3 regions of the Tumebacillus lipolyticus genome follow, and region 3 is predicted to be linked to each of the others. Evidence: riboswitches for the same ligand, from Rfam matches in the RefSeq annotation. Region 3 holds a riboswitch; each other region holds the start of a gene.
The links. A riboswitch is a leader RNA that binds a small molecule or an ion and turns the genes downstream of it on or off. The one in region 3 is predicted to bind cyclic di-AMP.

Region 1 (5,672 bases), on a different contig from region 3:
GCTCGCTCATTTGTCAGGTTTCAGCCTGATTGAAAGGTTGAGAATCGGATCTGTCACAAACGTTTCGAATTGCGAACATATGCTATGCAAAAAGATTTATTGTTATACAAAATCGGCAATGCAATCACAGAAAAAGCGTGCTATAATTGCATTCGTTATCTTTCTAAACGAAAGGGATTGATCGCGATGCAAAATAAAACTCCACTGTTTACGAAGCTCGTCGAGCACGCGAGCCGGAACCCGATTCAGTTCCACATTCCCGCACATAAAAAAGGTTTCGGCATGCCGAGCGAATTCAGCGAGTTCATTGGCCCGAACGCTTTGTCCATAGATTTGATCAACATTGCACCTTTGGACGATCTGCATTCGCCAAAAGGAATTATCAAAGAAGCGCAAGAGCTGGCAGCCCAGGCCTTTGGCGCTGACCACACCTTTTTCTCTGTGCAAGGCACGTCAGGTGCGATCATGACGATGATCATGTCGGTCGTCGGCCCCGGCGAGAAGATCCTCGTGCCGCGCAACGCGCACAAGTCGATCATGGCGGCGATCATCCTCTCCGGCGCACATCCGGTGTTCATGCATCCAGAGGTGGATTCGAACATCGGCATCATGCACGGCATCTCGGTCGACACGGTGCGCGTCACCCTCGACGCCCACCCGGATGCGAAAGGCGTTCTGCTGATCAATCCGACCTATTTTGGCATCTCCTGCGACTTGAAGTCGATCGTCGAGCTCAGCCATCAGCGCGGCGTTCCGGTCATCGTGGACGAAGCGCACGGCGTGCTGTTCCAGTTTCATGAGCAACTGCCGCTCTCGGCGATGCAGGCGGGCGCAGACATGGCGGCGACTTCGGTGCACAAGCTCGGTGGATCGATGACGCAAAGCTCCGTCTTGAACGTTCGCGAAGGGTTCGTCTCGCCGGCGCACGTGCAGGCGGTGCTGTCGATGTTGCACACGACCTCGACTTCCTATCTGTTGCTCGCATCGCTCGATGTGGCGCGCAAGAACATGGCGGTGCACGGACATGAGCTGATCGACAAGGTGATCCGCCTCGCTCAAGGCGCGCGCCGGACGATCAATGAAGAGATCCCCGGCATGTACTGCTTCGGCGAAGAGATTTTGCAGACGTCTGCCACGTTCGCCCACGACCCGCTGAAGCTGAACATCACCGTCAAGGAGCTCGGCGTCACAGGTTGGGAGATCGAGAAGATTCTCCGCACCGATTTTAATATCGAGGTGGAGATGTCAGACCTGTACAACATCCTCTGCATCGTCACGTTTGGCGATACGGAAGAGACGGTCGAAGCGCTGCTCGATGCGCTGCGCCAGATCGCCGCACGCTTCCAGCTGCAAGAAAAGCAAGAGCTCCCAGAGGTGCGCATTCCGTCGATGCCGCTGTTGGCCGTGTCTCCCCGCGATGCTTTCTACAACAAGCGGACCGAGGTGGTGCCGCTGCGCGAGGCGGCAGGTCGCATCATGGCAGAGTCGGTCATGGTCTATCCGCCCGGCATCCCGATCATCATGCCTGGTGAAGTGATCACGCAGGACAACATCGAGTACATCCTTGAAAATGTGAAGGCGGGCCTTCCAGTGCAAGGGCCGGACGATCCGAACATCGAGTGGATCAAGGTGTTAAAATAACGCAAAATTGGACAGGCTGCCCTGCATAAAAAGTTCTCTTCTTCGGAAGGGAACTTTTTCTTGTTGCGAAATTGGGTCGCGCGCATCGCTGTCCCCGCGCGGGATCGAGCAAACATCTGCATATTCTTCCATTCTATTTCCAGCAAACTGCTAGTGAAAAGGATGCATCATCTGCGCTACACTTGCACTCGACCACAAGACAGGCCGAATCCTCAAATCTGATGAGGAGCGGAGGAACCACAACTGGGGTGAACTCGCAACGGTGCGAGCGGGTAACTTCCTTCACCCGAACCCGTCAGCTAACTCCGCAGGCGATGGAAGGAGTGTTTGAAAGATGATGAAGAAGAAAGTGAACTCTCTGAAACGCTTCGCTACAGCAGCGCTCGTCGCTGTCAGCATGTTGACCGTGACGGTCGTGCAGGCGGAAGCGGCCGGGATCACCGATGGAGTGATCGTGCAAAAGGGGCAGACGCTGTCCGAGCTGGCTTCCCAATACGGAACGTCCGTTCAGACTTGGAAAGCGGTCAACCAATTGGACTCCGACCTGATCTATGCAGGTCAAAAGCTACACATTTCCTTTCCTTACAAAGTGACAACTGGCGATCAACTCGGCTATCTTGCCGAACGATACGAAACGACAGTCGAACAGATCCAAAAGATCAACAGCATGCAGAGCGATCTGCTCTATGCGGGTGAGACGATCATCATTCCGGCTGGCATGACCGGCAAGCCGAAAGTTACGGTGCAGCCTGTCACGAAGCCGGCGATCCCGACCCCGGCAGCGCAGGCGCCTGTCGCCAAGCCGAAGCCGCAACCTGTCGCTCCGACCGTCGCGGGCATGGCGTACAGCAAGGCGATCAACATGACGGCGACCGCATACGGTCCGGCCAATGTGATGTCCGAATGGGGCGGCTATACGTACTCGGGAACGAAAGTTCGCCCGGGCGTGATCGCGGTCGATCCGAAGGTGATCCCGCTCGGCACGAAAGTGTATGTGACCGGGTACAACACGCCGTTGCTTCCGGCTGGCGGCTTTGTTGCCACCGCTGAAGACACCGGCGGCGCGATCAAGGGGAACCGCATCGACATCTACATCGAAGGCACCCAAGCGCAGCTCAATCAGTTTGGCATGCAGAACGTAAAGCTGTATGTGCTCAAATAGTTGAAACGATCACCAGCGACCACCTGTCTACCGCGTAGGCAGGTGGTTTTTTGTCGTGCAAATTGGACAGCATGGGAGGAAGAGTGGAGGTGAGTGCGCGTGGGAGAGTTTCATGTGCTACAGGTGTTGCGTCCGATGCAGGGAGGCATGCGTCGGCACGTGCTCGATCTGATCGCAGGCCTCGTGGAAGCGGGGGTGCGCGTGACGGTGGCCTGCCCACCTGAGCTGCGCAGGGAAGCGGAGTTGAGCGGTGTGCCCTGTCTGCCGCTGGAGCTGGTCGATGGCGTTCAGCTGCGCAAAGATGTGCGGGCGATCCGCCAACTGGTTCAACTGATGCGCGAGCAGAGCTTCCAGCTGGTGCATCTGCACGGAGCGAAAGCGGGGTTGGTCGGTCGGCTCGCCTTGTCCCGACTTTCGATCCGCCCACCGGTCATCTATACGGTGCACAATCAGGTGCTGCCACAGGGGGGGATGGTCAAACGAGTGCTCGATCGGGTGGAGCGTCTGCTTGCGGTGGAGACGGACCGAGTGATCACCGTCTCGCATCGGTTGGCCCGCGACGTGCAAATGCAGCATCGCGGGCCCGCTTGGCGTGCGGTGACGATTCACAACGGGGTCGACCCTGTGCCGATGATGTCGCGCGAGCATGCTCGCCAGATTCTCGGCTGCGAAGGAGCAGACCGGTTGGTGATCGGCGCGATCGGCAGGATGGTCGAGGAGAAGGGGATCGCCACGCTGATCGAAGCGTTTGCCCTCTTGCTCACCGGCGGCTGCGATGCGGAGCTGGTGCTGATCGGAGATGGCCCGATGCTGTCCCACTATCAGCAGCAGGCGGGAAAGATCGGCCTTGCCCGCGTGCGCTTTCTCGGCGATGTGCCCCAGGCCGGTCGGCTGTTCTCGGCGGTCGATGTTGTCGTCCAACCGTCCTATGCGGAGGGCTTGGGAATCGTGCCGATCGAAGCGATGCTGGCAGGTTGCCCGGTGATCGCAAGCGATGTGGGTGGCCTGCCCGAGGTGGTCGTGCACGGCGAGACGGGGCTTTTGGTTCGACCGCGGTCGGCGGAGGAGCTGGCAGATGCGATTCGGTCGCTCTTGCAAAATGCAGATCGGCGCGCGCAGCTCGGCGCGGCAGGCAGACGGCGAGCGGAGCTGCACTTTTCCAAACGGGCGATGATCGAAGCGACACTACGCGAATACCGTGAAGTGATCGCCAAGCGGCAAGGTGTGCTCCTATGAGGGTGATCTGGCTGCTGATCGCGCTGTTGCTGCTGCCCTGTTTTGCGCCTGAACAGTCATCGGCCGCGCTGGATCACAAGGTGGTCGTGGTGGTGATCAACGGCCTGTCGCATCGAGCGATGATCGGGGATGAGCTGCCCAACCTCGCGCAGATGCGAGCGATCGGAGCTGTCGGGGTGATGAACCACAACACGCTGGGCGCGAAGTCGGAGGCGAACTCCTACCTGACGATCGGTGCGGGCGCGAAGGCGAGCGCCCCGCTCGCTCGCGTGCTCGCCTACGGCGCTGATGAACAGGTTCGCGAAGAGATGCTTCCGGTCACCGGGCATGAACTGTATGTGCGCCATCTCGGTCGCACGCCGGAAAGCGAAGTGGTGGTGCCGCAATTGCCGCAGATCAAGTCTGCGATGGCGGAGGTGAAATATCGCGTCCTGCCTGGGCTGCTGGGAAGCGCTGTGCACGATCTGGGCGGCAGAACTGCGCTGCTCGGCAACGCCGACTTCGGCAGTCAGATCGATCGCCCCGCTGCGCTGATCGCCATGGATGAGCGCGGCACGGTGGACAGCGGCAGCCTGCAAGTCCCGCCGCTCGTCGATCGGACGCGGCCCTTTGGGGTGCGCAGCGATCTGGACGGGCTTTATCAAAAATTTTTGCAGCTCAAAGACAGCTCCGATCTGATCGTGCTGGAAACGGGTGACATGGGGCGGTTGCAACAGGTGAAAGACATGCTGACAGACGCACAGGTCGAGCGAATCTACCAGCAGACGATCGCCGAAGCGGATCGGTTGGTCGGGAAGCTGTTGCCCCATGTCGGAGCGAACTTGACGCTGCTCGTGATCTCGCCCGACGTATCCCCGCTGCCGGAAACCTCACAGTTAACGCCTGTCTTCCTCGCAGGTGGCGATGTTGCACCGGGCAGCCTGCTCACGTCGAGCACGACGAAGCGAGCCGGGTTGATCGCCAACTACGATCTCGCTCCGACTGTGGTGCGCGCGCTCGGCGGCGATCCGGCGCGCTACCCGTTTCTGGGACAGCCTGCCTCGACCACCACCTCGCCAGACGAGATGAAGAGCGCGGTGGGGGGGAGCATGATCGAGAAGATGCTGTTGCAAGGGGGCGCTCGAAGTCTGCTCGTCAAGCCGTGGCTGAACGTCTGGATCGGGGTGGCGGCGCTGCTGCTGATCGGAACCGTTTTTCGACAGGCATGGCTGTTCTGGCTGGCCCCGCTCGCCGAATTCCTGCTGCTCTTCCCGCTGATCTGGCTGTGCGTACCGCTCTTCGAGCCGCTGACAAAACAGCAGGTGGTGCTCGATTCCCTCCTGCTCGCGCTGGTCGGATGGGGGGCGCTGCAGTTCCTGCGCGACCGCGTGGTGCGCTTGGGGGTGATCGCAGGGCTGTTCGTCGTCATGATCTTGGGCGACATGCTGCTTGGTGCGCCGTTGATGAAACGGTCGTTGTTTTCCTACGATCCGGTCGTCGGGGCGCGCTATTACGGCATCGGCAACGAGTACATGGGCATCCTGCTCGGCGCGGCGCTCCTGTTGCAGAGCGTTCTGTTCAAGCTGCGTCCAGCTAAGGAAAAGCTGATCACCACACTCCTGTTTCTCGCCATCGTCTACCTGTTTGCAGTGCC
Region 2 (5,672 bases), on a different contig from region 3:
TGGATCAACAGGGTGAGCGCGATCAGCTTCATCTCTCTGCCTTCGATCTTCTTGCCCAAAAACTCGGGGGTGCGCCCGACCATCAGCCCGGAGAGAAAGACGGCGATCATCGCATACATCAGCACGTTGAGCATCCCCGCCCCCACACCGCCGAACACCGTGTTGAGCAACATGTTCGACAGCGCGATCATCCCGCTGAGCGGTGTGAGCGTATCGTGCATCGTGTTGACCCCGCCCGTCTCCGAGGCGGTGGTGACGACCGAGTACAGCGCAGATTGCGCCACCCCCAGGCGAACCTCCTTGCCCTCCATGCTCCCATGATCTTGGGCCAGGCCAAGCCCGCTCAAAACGGGGTTGCCCGCATACTCATTGGCCAGTGACACGCCGAGAAACAGCACGAAGATCATCGCCATCGAGACAAACAGCACCCGCCCCTGTTTCGGGTTGCCCACCATCCGACCATAGGTGAACGGAAGCGCGGTGGGGAGCAGCAGCATCAATAGCATTTGGATCGTGTTGCTGAGCGCTCCCGGATTTTCAAACGGGTGTGCCGAGTTGGCCCCAAAGTGTCCGCCGCCGTTGTTGCCGAGCTCTTTGATCGAGAGCAGCGAGGCGACCGGGCCGCGCGCGATCTGCTGTTCAGTACCGCTGAGCGTGTGCGCGGTCACCGGCTGCTCCAATGTCTGCGGAACGCCGAGCAAGAGGAAGAGCAGCGCGGCCACGATGGAGATCGGCAAGAGAATGCGGACGATGCTGCGCACCAGATCGACGAAAAAGTTGCCGAGCGGCTTTCCGGCAAGCCCGCGCATGCAGGCGATCACCACAGCGAGCGCGGTCGCCGGCGCGGTGAACATCATGAAGATGATGCCGATCAGCTGGGACAGATAAGACAGGCCGCTCTCCCCGCTGTAATGTTGCAGGTTGGTGTTGGTCATGAACGAGATCGCCGTGTTAAAAGCTAACGTCGGCTCCATGCTGCCGATCTGACTGGGGTTGAGCGGCAGTGACCCTTGGAAGCGAAACACCAGATAGACCAGCACGATCATCACGGTGTTCAGCAGCACGACTGCACCCGCATACTGCTTCCACGTCTGGTTCTCCATCCGCACACCGCCGATCGCAAACAAGGTGCGCTCGATCGGAGCAAACAGCTTGTCGATCCCGCTCCGCTTTTCCGTATCGAAGGCGCTGGCAACGTAGCGGCCGACCGGGCGTGCCAGCAACAGTGCAGCGAGCAGTGTCAAAATGATAGCTAACAAATCGATCGTCACAAGAATCCCTCCACAATCTTTCCGAAATGTTGATCAAGGTTATTGATATCGATCAAAATTTTTCCGGCCGTACCAAGGCGAAGATCAGATAGCAGATCAGGGCAATCACGATGCCGCCCAACAACCACATCATCTTCCCTCACTCCCTTCCTCGCTCACCTTGCTTGCAAAGCGGAGCAACCACAACATCAACAGCGTAAGTGTCACTATGCTTCCGATCATCAGCGCATCGAGCATGCACGTTCCTCCTCCATCCGTTCTTGGACTTGTGTCGCTTCATCCGTTCTTGCCGCTTGCGGAGAACCGGTCGTCCGAACCGCGCTGGCTCGCACGCCGGTTCTCCGGCAAGAAACAAAAAGACCGGTGCCCCTTCAACGCCTGAAACAGGTTCGAATGATCAGAACCATGTTTCGCTCGTCAAAGTCTGCACCGGTCTACGTAACGCCTGGCAACCGCTCAGCAGTTCCCCTGCATTCTGTCTCCCTGTAGTGAAAAAGACTTCTGCTACCTCGTCGATCTCGGGGTCCGTACGCCCGCCCAGATCTGCTATTTCAGCTTTTTTTCCAGATCGCAATCTAAAATGTACATCTCGACCTGCTCTCCAATTCGCGTGGAGATGTCGCTATGGCTGGAGATCACCTGACATTCTGTGATTCTGGAGATGATCGCTTCCGACTCTTCGCTGTAGTTCTCCCGCAAAATCTGCCGCATCTCTTTGACCAGCCGCTTGCCACGATCCGACTTGACGAGATGCTTCTCCTCATGGGTCAGCACCCCTTTCAGCCGAACGATCACCATGTCGCGAATGATATAGGTCTTGGTCTCTTGCGGTCCCCGGCCTAAGATCTCTCGCTGCAGCTTGATGTACGCCTCGCTGATATCAGACTCCATCTTGTTCTTCGCATTCGGTGCCATTTGATCTTCAATCCCCTTTTTCGGTGAGAATCGCACAAAGAATGGCACAACAAAACCGGTGCTGATCTCAACCTGTAAGTTAGAAAATACAAAGGTCAAAATCTACACCGGTCTACAAATCGCCACGCGAATGCTCGCTTTGCGTCATGTCTCCCTGTGAGACCAACTTATGAAAGACTCCAGTTAAAACGGTGTCTTCTGTTTCAAGGAAACACAAAAAGACCGTTCCAACTAGAAGGTCTTCTGACCCTCCCTGCATTAGCCGACGAAGTTAGCTGACGGGTAGGATGGCAAGGAAGTTCCTCATCCCTCTCGCGCACTGCGAGATTAACCCCAGAAGATCGGGTCCTCCGCTCTTGAAAGTAAGTCCAAGATTAGGCCATGTTTCAGTTGTTGAATCAAATATACTGCCCTCCGAGCACTTTGGCAAGACCTATTTTTGTAAAAAAAGCTCCTTCCCTGAAACTGAGGAAGGAGCGATCCGTACGCATTATCTGTAGTTGACGAGCAGCACGACGATCGAGGCAAGCGAGAAACAGATGCCGAGCAAATACATGACCGATACGGTCTGCACTTGGTTCATGCCGCTGCGCATCAGCGTGTGGTGCGTGTGCGATTTGTCAGCCTGATGCAGCGGTCGACGCTCTTTGATCCGTCTGAACAGCACGAACATCGTGTCGAAGATCGGAACGCCGAGCGCGAGCACCGGCACGATCAGCGAGACGAACGTCGCCGACTTGAACGCGCCGTCGACCGCCAGAGCGGCCAGCGCAAAGCCGAGGAAGGTCGCCCCCGAATCGCCCATGAAGATCCGAGCCGGGTGAAAGTTGTGTTTCAAGAAGGCAAGCGATACGCCGATCAGCGCCACCGCATAGAAAGCGACCGGACCATTGCCCGAAAGGATCGCGATGAAGAGCAAGGTGATCGCCGAGATCGAGGAGATCCCTGCTGCCAGACCGTCCACGCCGTCCAAGAAGTTGAGCATGTTCGTCAGCGCGACGACCCAGAGCACGGTCGCAGCGATCGAGATCCATTCCATGCCGTGGTCAGCAAAAGAATAGTAGGGCAGATCGATCCACGGAATGGTGATCGCTTCCACCTTTACATCAAATCCGACCAAGATTAAAGCTGCCGCAATATGTGTCAACAGTTTCGGCCACGCCGGAAAGTCTTTGCCGCGGGTCTTGTAATAATCGTCGAGCACACCGACCGCAAACAGAAGCAAGCCGCCCAGCGCGATTCCATAAAACGTGTCGTCCACTTCTCCGAAGAACAGTTGAATTAATAATGTGGAGATGATAAATCCAAAATAGATCGCCGCACCGCCGAGCACCGGAATCGGTTCCTTGTGCAGTTTCCGAGGGTTCGGCATGTCTACAAACCCTGTCTTCAACGCCAGCTTGCGCAGATAAGGCACCATAAAGTACACGAGCGCAAACGAGACGATCAAAGTCAGCGTCAGCATTTGTGGGGATTGCATTTTGTTCGTAAGCCTCCCTCTGCGCCACAATCTTGGTGAAGGTAGTGTGCGCAAAAATCCACTTTTATTTCCTGAGAAATTAGATACGCTCGCTATGAAAGGAGCGCCAATGTACAGGCGCTCCTTAAAACGTACTCATTATACCAGAGAACTCTGCAATAACGGAAGTTACTATCGGGTAAAAAGAAACGCAAAGAGACGAATTTCGTCATTTTTCAACATTTCGTCCACATTCTCTTCGATTCTCAATAGATAAGACGATCTGAAATTGGAAAACGTTACAGCGATTTCAACATGCTAAAAGATTCGTGCCGATGTCCCGCTTTCTGTCTGGCAGAATCTGCTGTTCTACTCGATCCGCCTCGCTCATACAATCTAGCAAGTAGAAGAGTAGGAGGTAGTTGATCGATGATCAGCGGAATTCTGTTGTTCCACCTCATCGTCATCCCGGTGGTGTTTCTGCTGGGACGCCTGTCCAATCGCATCGCCTTTGTCCGCGTGAAAGCTGAGGCTCGCCAGAGCCTGCCCAACTTTTTGCGAAAGAAAGACTAACAAAAAGCGTTCCTCACGGTGGAGGAACGCTTTTTGCTTACAGCCCTTTGAGGGCAAAATAGTCGTTTAGGATCTGCTCAACGGCCAGCAGGCGGTCCATCTTCGCCATGGTCGTGCGCGCGTTGTTCGCCGAGGTGATGTAGTTGCTCTCCCCCGTGACGATAAAGCCTGCCAATTGACGCGCCGCATCATAGCCTTGCTCGCGCAGAGCAGGCACCACTTTTTCGATGATTTCGTTCAGCAGTTCCGATTCTTGATCAGGTCGGAAAATCATGGTCTTGTCGAGGTTGGACATGGTAAGGCCCCTCCTGTTCTTGGTCAAGACTTTACTCTACGCACCCGATGTGACGCGCTCGATCTGCGCACCTAAGGAAACTAGCTTCTCGACCGGGTTCTCATACCCGCGGTCCAAATATTGCAATCCTTCCACGGTGGACGTGCCTTCTGCGACGAGGCTGCCGAGAATCATCGCGCCCGCCGCGCGCAGATCGCCTGCGACCACGCGAGCGCCGCGCAGCTTGTCTACGCCGCTGACGATCGCCGTGTCGCCGGAGATCTTGATGTCCGCTCCCATGCGGGTCAGCTCCTGGGTGAAACCAAAGCGAGCATCGAAGACGGTCTCTTTGACATAGGAGATCCCGTTGGCGGTCGTCAGCAGGGTCAGCATCGCCGGTTGCAAGTCGGTAGCAAAGCCCGGATAGGCAAAGGTGATCACATGTGTCGCCCGCAGTTTGCGATCGCGAGCGTCGACGGTGATCGAATCACCCTCCAGCGAGATGTCACAGCCCATATCGAACAGCAAGGAGGGCAGACCTGCCAGCGATTGTGGCGGGATGCCGCTGACCGTCACTTTGCCGCGCGTGATCGCGCCGGCACAGAGGTAGGTGCCCGACTCGATGCGGTCTGTCATGCAGGTATAGCGCACACCATGCAAGCTCTCCACGCCTTCGATGGTGATGATGTCGGTGCCGACACCGCGGATCTTCGCTCCCGCCTTGTTCAAGAACATCACCAGATCGACGATCTCCGGCTCGCGGGCTGCGTTGTAGACGATCGTGGTGCCGCTGGAAAGCGCACCGGCCATGATCGCAGCGTTCGTGCCGCCGACAGTCGAGCCAAAGCGCGTTCCCAAAAACATCGCCGCACCTTTTAAGCGACCGTCCGGACACTCCGCATAGACGCTTCCTTCGAGCATCTTGATCTCAGCGCCCAGCGCCGACATCGCTTTCAGATGCTGATCGACCGGTCGGGCACCGATCACGCAGCCGCCCGGAAGCGGCACTTGCGCCTTGCCAGCCTTCGCAAGCAGCGGACCGAAGATCGAGAACGAAGCGCGCATCTTGCGCACCAGGTCTTCGGAGACCGTCCAGTTGGTCAGGCCTTCGTTGACGATGCGCAGCGTGTTGGGACCAGCCCACTCGCATTTGACGCCCGTCTCTTCTAAAATTTCCATC
Region 3 (5,672 bases):
CGGATTGATGTACGTCTCCGGCGTGATCGTGCGCAGACATTTCGGGCAGACCAGATCGGTCAGCCGATGCGTCGTCATGATCCCCGGCGTATCGATGATCGAACCGCTGTGACCGGGCAAGTCCATCTTAATCGTCGAGAGCGTCGTACCAGGATAGCGGGAGGTGGTGATCTCCGCCCCTTCCTCCTGTCCGTAGAGGTTGAGCAACCCGTTGATCAGGGTCGATTTCCCCACATTGGCGGTGCCGACCACGTAGACGTCACGATTCCCCACGCGCTCTTCGATCGCTTCTTTCACAAATTCGATGTTGATTCGCTTCTTCGCGGAGATGAGGATCGTGTCTGCAACCTTGACTCCCTGCTTCTCCACCTCTTTTTGCAACCAATGCTCCACCTTTTCAAAGTTGGTGACTTTCGGCAGCAAGTCCGCTTTGTTGGCGACGAGGATGATCGGATTTTGGCCCACATATCTGTTGATCTCTTTCACCCAAGAGCCGGCGAAATCGAACAGATCGACCACTTTCACGACCAATGCTGGCCGCTTGCCGATGTCGCGAAGAATCTTTTGAAAGCCTGCGTTGTCGAGCGTGACCGGCGCGACATCGCTGTAATGTTTGATCCGATAGCATCGCTGACAAACCGGATATTCTCGTTCGATCACCGAGTTTAACGGGGCATACCCCGGCTGCTCTTTCTCTTCTGTCTGGATGCCAATGCCGCAGCCAGTACAAATCAAATCCATCTCGGACATCTGTTCATTCACTCCCAAGGAATCATTCCGCGGCGGCGCAGGATCGAGAAGGCGATGCGCTCCATCATCCGCAACACTTTCGTGCCGATCCACTCTTTCTCTGCCACCGGCATGACGAGGATCGTATACATGTTCATCCGGTTGCCACCGAGCACGTCGGTGAACAGCTGATCGCCGATCATCACCGTCTCCTCGCGCCGGGTGCCCAGCATGTCGAGCGCGCGCAGAAAAGGAGCGCGCTTCGGCTTGCGCGCACGACCGATAAAGGGGATGTTCAACGGCTTGGAAAACCGCTCCACCCGATGATCTTTGTTGTTCGAAACGATGCACACTTTGATCCCGCGCGTATCGCGCACATGGTCGAGCCATTCGATCAGCTTAGGCGTGGCATCCGGTTCATCCCAGCGAACCAACGTGTTGTCAAGGTCGGTGATGATCGCCTTCACCCCGCGCTGTTCCAGCTGATCGAGATCGATGTCGAAAACCGATTCTACATAGAGATCGGGTATCAATTGAGTCAACATTTTCTTTTCACCTCAAAAGGTATCCGGTTGTACTAGCATTCCTTTCATCTGTAGAGAATATCACAGATGGAAACGTTTCAACAATTTGTTAACACAGTGATCGTGCAGTTCCCTATCGCTTTGCCTTAGGCAATAGTACCATGAAACATCAGGATGTATTACATTATTTTTCCCAAGCCCAAACGGATCGACAAGCGATCAGGAATAGAGACGATCTCGCGCTCCATATGCATAATCAAACCTCTAGGAGCAAAGGAGGGATTCCTGTAGGTCGCATCGATCTAACTGGCAGCGTTCACCTGCTCGATCTGCTGTTGGAAAACCAGATCGCACGCTGCGCAGCAAACCAGCTCAAACGTCGCATAGCGGTAAAAAGGTCGTACATCGTTCGCATCGCAGATCAGTAAGCGCGCCATACATGCGCTTAGATCCTAATGGCACCTACGGCTGGCTGGAACAGTACGAATCGATCTTAGACGAGCATCCTCATCTGGTCGAATGGGAGGAATCATGAGAAATGAAAAAACCTCTGTTCCCGGCTCGAGGGTAGGACAGAGGTTTTTTCGTATGTTTCTTTACTGTTGTATTGATGTAATTAGACAGAAGTAGATAAATTCCTTTTCGACATCTCTGGTAATTTTTGAGGAATCCACACTTTATTGTCAAAGGAATCGATCAGATTAGAGGTATGAACGTGCGCCGATATAGCGCGCGCCCCAATAGCCGCCACTTAGCGTGTCCACCTTCACTCCGTACGTCGAGTCGGCCGAGATAAACTGACCATTGCCGAGATAGATCCCGACATGAGTCGCCCCTGGGCCATACGTGGAGAAAAAGACCAGATCGCCCGCTTTGGGAGAGGTCGTCTGCGTGCCGCCTTTGTACATATCGGTGGAGATGCGCGGCAGATGCACGCCTTGCTGTGCCATCACATAGGAGACATATCCAGAGCAGTCAAAGCCGCTCGGCGTGTTGCCCGCCCATTTGTAAGGCACTCCCACATATTTCATCGCAGTCTCGACCACCTGAGGGGTGGCGGGACGGAGCTTCGCCGCCGCTTGGTCGATCAGCGGACCGGTCGTGGCACCGACCTTACCATTTTGCTCCAATCCGTGAGCAGCCTGAAATTTCTTGACTGCAGTCGCCGTGATCTCCCCATAGTAGCCGGTGTTTTCCGGATAGGAGAAGTATCCGAGCAGTCGCAGATCCTGTTGAAGCTTCGTCACATTCGAACCGGTGGAGCCGATCACGAGCATATGATCCCCATACGCATCCGGCGCCGCTTGAACTGCAGACGCCGCCACTGGAGACGCGATCATGATCATCGCAAGCATGCAAACTCTCAGCTGACGTTTCATAAAATGATTGACCTCCCGCAAGGCCTCCGAGGTTAGTTGACGGGTTCGGGTCGAGAGCAACCCTCCGCCAGATGGCGGTTCACCCCAAAATTCTAAAATATCCCCCGTACTGAAAATTTTTCAGATTCGGCCAAAACTCAACAAAAAAAATTCTATCATACGAATTGTCAGATTTCAATAAAAACAAGAGTGTCATCTCTGACAAAACTGTGATCATGTCTCTGTTTGACACCGATCAGCGAGCGGTCGCCGCATAGAGCAGTCGCCCGATGTCCCCCATCAGCTGATGCGCGTCTTTGCGCTCGGCGATCTCTTTGCCAAAGACGGAGACGGCAAACGTATTGCGCGGGAAATAAAGCAATCCCATATCATGGTCGGTGCCGTTGATCCAGCCGGTCTTATGCGCACACTCCCAGAGCGGTAGTTCACCGATCGGCCCATCCTGTGTCGGCAGTTGGCTGGGCAGACCTTCGTTATGCTTTTGCATCTTCATGATCTTGATCATCTCCGAACAGGCTCGCCAGGAGACCACTTTTCCGGTTGCGATCAGCTTCAACAGCTCGGTCATCTCGCGAGGAGTGATCGTGTTGTAATGTTCAACCTTTGCCGGAATCACCGAAAGCTTGTTATAAAAGCGGCTGTTTTGCAGCCCCCACTCGGCCATCGCCGCCTGAATCGCCTCCGTGCCGATCTGATCGATCAGAACGTTGGTCGCCGTGTTGTCGCTGTCGATGATCATCAGCACCGTGTAATCATAGATCGGCAGTTGCAGGCCGGGGCTTACGTTTTGCAAAAGACCTGAGCCTGGCACCATGTCTTCCGCCCGCAAAGCAAGCGTATCGGAAAAGCTGAATTTGCCTTTCGCAACCTGATCGAATACGGCCGCCATGATCGGTACTTTGATGATGCTCGCCGCGTAAAACCACTCATCCGCTTGCGATTGAAACTCGCTTTGCGATTCGAAATGATAGATCGACACCCCGTACGTTCCCTTCGCGTCATCGATCATCTTTTGCAACGCAGGCTGTAATTCTGTCAGCATTTCCTTCACTCCTCTCCCCTTTTCCTTTCGGCAGCGGAGCGACTTCATCCTGCTTTTGGTCGATCGGTCGCTTTTTGACCGATTTTTGACTAGAGTTCATATGATTCTGTCGATTATACTTATTTCATTGGAGGTGTTTTGCATGGAAGTTTCCAGCGTCTCACAAGCGGTCAATCTGTGGGCTCTGAAACAGGCGATGAACATGGGCCAGTCCCAAGCTCCCGCCCAGCTGCAGATCGTCAACCAACTGGCATCCCTCGACCCGATGCGCGGTCAGATGATCGACATTCGGGTCTGACAGCAGCAGAAAGCCTGTCGCTCTTCAGGAGCGACAGGCTTTCTGCGTTTTCGATACCCTACCATTTGAAAAGGTGTATTCAGACGAGGGGAGTACCCGTATGTCCAGGTTCTCCCACCGCCGACTCTAAGATCTGTTCCTCTGTAGAAGCTCTGCGATGTGCTGCACCTGAGGAGCGCGAATGATCGAATGGTGCGTCGCTCGCACCTCAACCGTTCCGATGTTTGTCAAAACTGCTTCCCACCCGTTGTGCTCCCGCCGCTCTCGACTCATAGAACTGTCTGCCCGAAACAGCATGACCGGTCTGTCATACCCTTTCGGACTGTACCTGCGCAGGGCGCGAAGGTTGGCACGGAAGACGGCGATCCAAGGTTTGATCTGCTCCAGCTTATATTCGGCTGGGATCAACTCCAACTCGGCGAGCTGTTCAAGAAGGAATCGCAAGCGTTCGCCCTCCGTTTGTAACATGTTGTATTGAGCGAGCTTCTCAGAGGAAATCTGTTTGCCGTATCGACTCGCAAGATCGTGTGCAAACATGGCGAGCTCATCCATTTCTGACTTATCTTCTCGCAACTGCGAATCGATCAAGATCACCGACTCCACCTCTTCACCTGCCTGTTCGAGCTGCCTTGCCATCTCGATGGCGACAACCCCGCCGAACGACCACCCGCCAACACAGTACGGACCGTATGGTTGCACCTCCTGCATCGCTTGCACATATCGAGCGGCGAAATCTTCTACCCGATCGAGCGGTTCACATTCTCCCTCCAAACCGGGAGATTGGAACGCATAGACAGGCTGGTCGTCGCCAAGCGCTTTCGCCAATTCGAGGTAGCAGATCGCATGTCCGCCGATCGGATGGACGAAGAAAATCGGCGTGCGCGCGCCGCTTGCTCGAAGCGTCAGCAAAGGTGTCACTCGATTGGGTGACTCTCCTTTTCGCAACAGAGAGGCGAGCTGTTCGATCGTTCCGCTCCGGATCAGGTCGGTCAGCGATAGTCTCTGCTCCAACCGCACTTCGATCTCCCTGAGCATCTGCAGCGCTAACAGCGAATGTCCGCCAAGCTCGAAAAAGTTATCGGCCACCCCGATGTTCGACCTTCCAAGCACAGCTTCCCAAATGCGAACCAGCTGCATCTCCAAGCGGTCGCGCGGAGCCCCATCCTGCTCCTCGCGCTTCACCTCGGCAGTCGGAGTCGGCAGCGCTTTGTGATCGATCTTGCCGTTTGAGGTGAGCGGGATCTCCTCCAGCCAGACGAAGTCGGAAGGAATCATATACTCGGTGAGGAAACGCTTGAGAAACGCCCTGATCTCCCGCACTGCCACCCGCTTCTCGCTCGCCACCAGATAGGCGACCAAACGGTGGTTCCTAAGCCCTTCCTCGCGGACGACCACCAGCGCCTCTCGCACCGCCGGGTGCTGATACAACGTCGCTTCCACCTCACCGGGCTCGATCCGAAACCCTCTGATCTTCACTTGACTGTCGATCCGCCCGACATATTCGATCACACCGTCCGCTCGGAAGCGTGCCAAGTCTCCCGTTCGGTACATCCGCGCATTCGCCTCCGCTCGGAACGGATCGGGCAGGAAGCGCTCCCTCTGAAGCTCCTCTCGATTTCGATAACCTTTGGCGACACCCTGACCGCCGATGTAGATCTCGCCGATCACGCCGATCGGCACCGGCTCTTGCCGCCCGTCGA

Region 1: linked by a shared signal. The riboswitch ahead of ACFSOY_RS16500 (3D domain-containing protein) and the one ahead of ACFSOY_RS04120 (C40 family peptidase) in region 3 are both predicted to bind cyclic di-AMP.
Region 2: linked by a shared signal. The riboswitch ahead of ACFSOY_RS07510 (Na-translocating system protein MpsC family protein) and the one ahead of ACFSOY_RS04120 (C40 family peptidase) in region 3 are both predicted to bind cyclic di-AMP.

Annotation. Positions count from the first base shown of each region.
Region 1 covers NZ_JBHUIO010000011.1:58,809-64,480, reverse strand. The annotation lists gene ACFSOY_RS16505 (aminotransferase class I/II-fold pyridoxal phosphate-dependent enzyme) at 187-1,641, shown strand; cyclic di-AMP (ydaO/yuaA leader) riboswitch at 1,834-1,970, shown strand; gene ACFSOY_RS16500 (3D domain-containing protein) at 1,976-2,803, shown strand; gene ACFSOY_RS16495 (glycosyltransferase family 4 protein) at 2,903-4,039, shown strand; gene ACFSOY_RS16490 (hypothetical protein) at 4,036-5,672, shown strand, end outside.
Region 2 covers NZ_JBHUIO010000005.1:450,737-456,408, forward strand. The annotation lists gene kdpA (potassium-transporting ATPase subunit KdpA) at 1-1,265, opposite strand, end outside; gene ACFSOY_RS07505 (potassium-transporting ATPase subunit F) at 1,324-1,404, opposite strand; gene ACFSOY_RS07510 (Na-translocating system protein MpsC family protein) at 1,818-2,186, opposite strand; cyclic di-AMP (ydaO/yuaA leader) riboswitch at 2,431-2,577, opposite strand; gene ACFSOY_RS07515 (MraY family glycosyltransferase) at 2,677-3,666, opposite strand; gene ACFSOY_RS07520 (hypothetical protein) at 4,075-4,218, shown strand; gene ACFSOY_RS07525 (IreB family regulatory phosphoprotein) at 4,256-4,513, opposite strand; gene murA (UDP-N-acetylglucosamine 1-carboxyvinyltransferase) at 4,550-5,672, opposite strand, start outside.
Region 3 covers NZ_JBHUIO010000002.1:1,021,858-1,027,529, forward strand. The annotation lists gene yqeH (ribosome biogenesis GTPase YqeH) at 1-750, opposite strand, end outside; gene ACFSOY_RS04110 (YqeG family HAD IIIA-type phosphatase) at 759-1,274, opposite strand; gene ACFSOY_RS04115 (hypothetical protein) at 1,556-1,690, opposite strand; gene ACFSOY_RS04120 (C40 family peptidase) at 1,955-2,632, opposite strand; cyclic di-AMP (ydaO/yuaA leader) riboswitch at 2,640-2,774, opposite strand; gene ACFSOY_RS04125 (serine hydrolase) at 2,868-3,674, opposite strand; gene ACFSOY_RS04130 (putative motility protein) at 3,817-3,972, shown strand; gene ACFSOY_RS04135 (non-ribosomal peptide synthetase) at 4,099-5,672, opposite strand, start outside.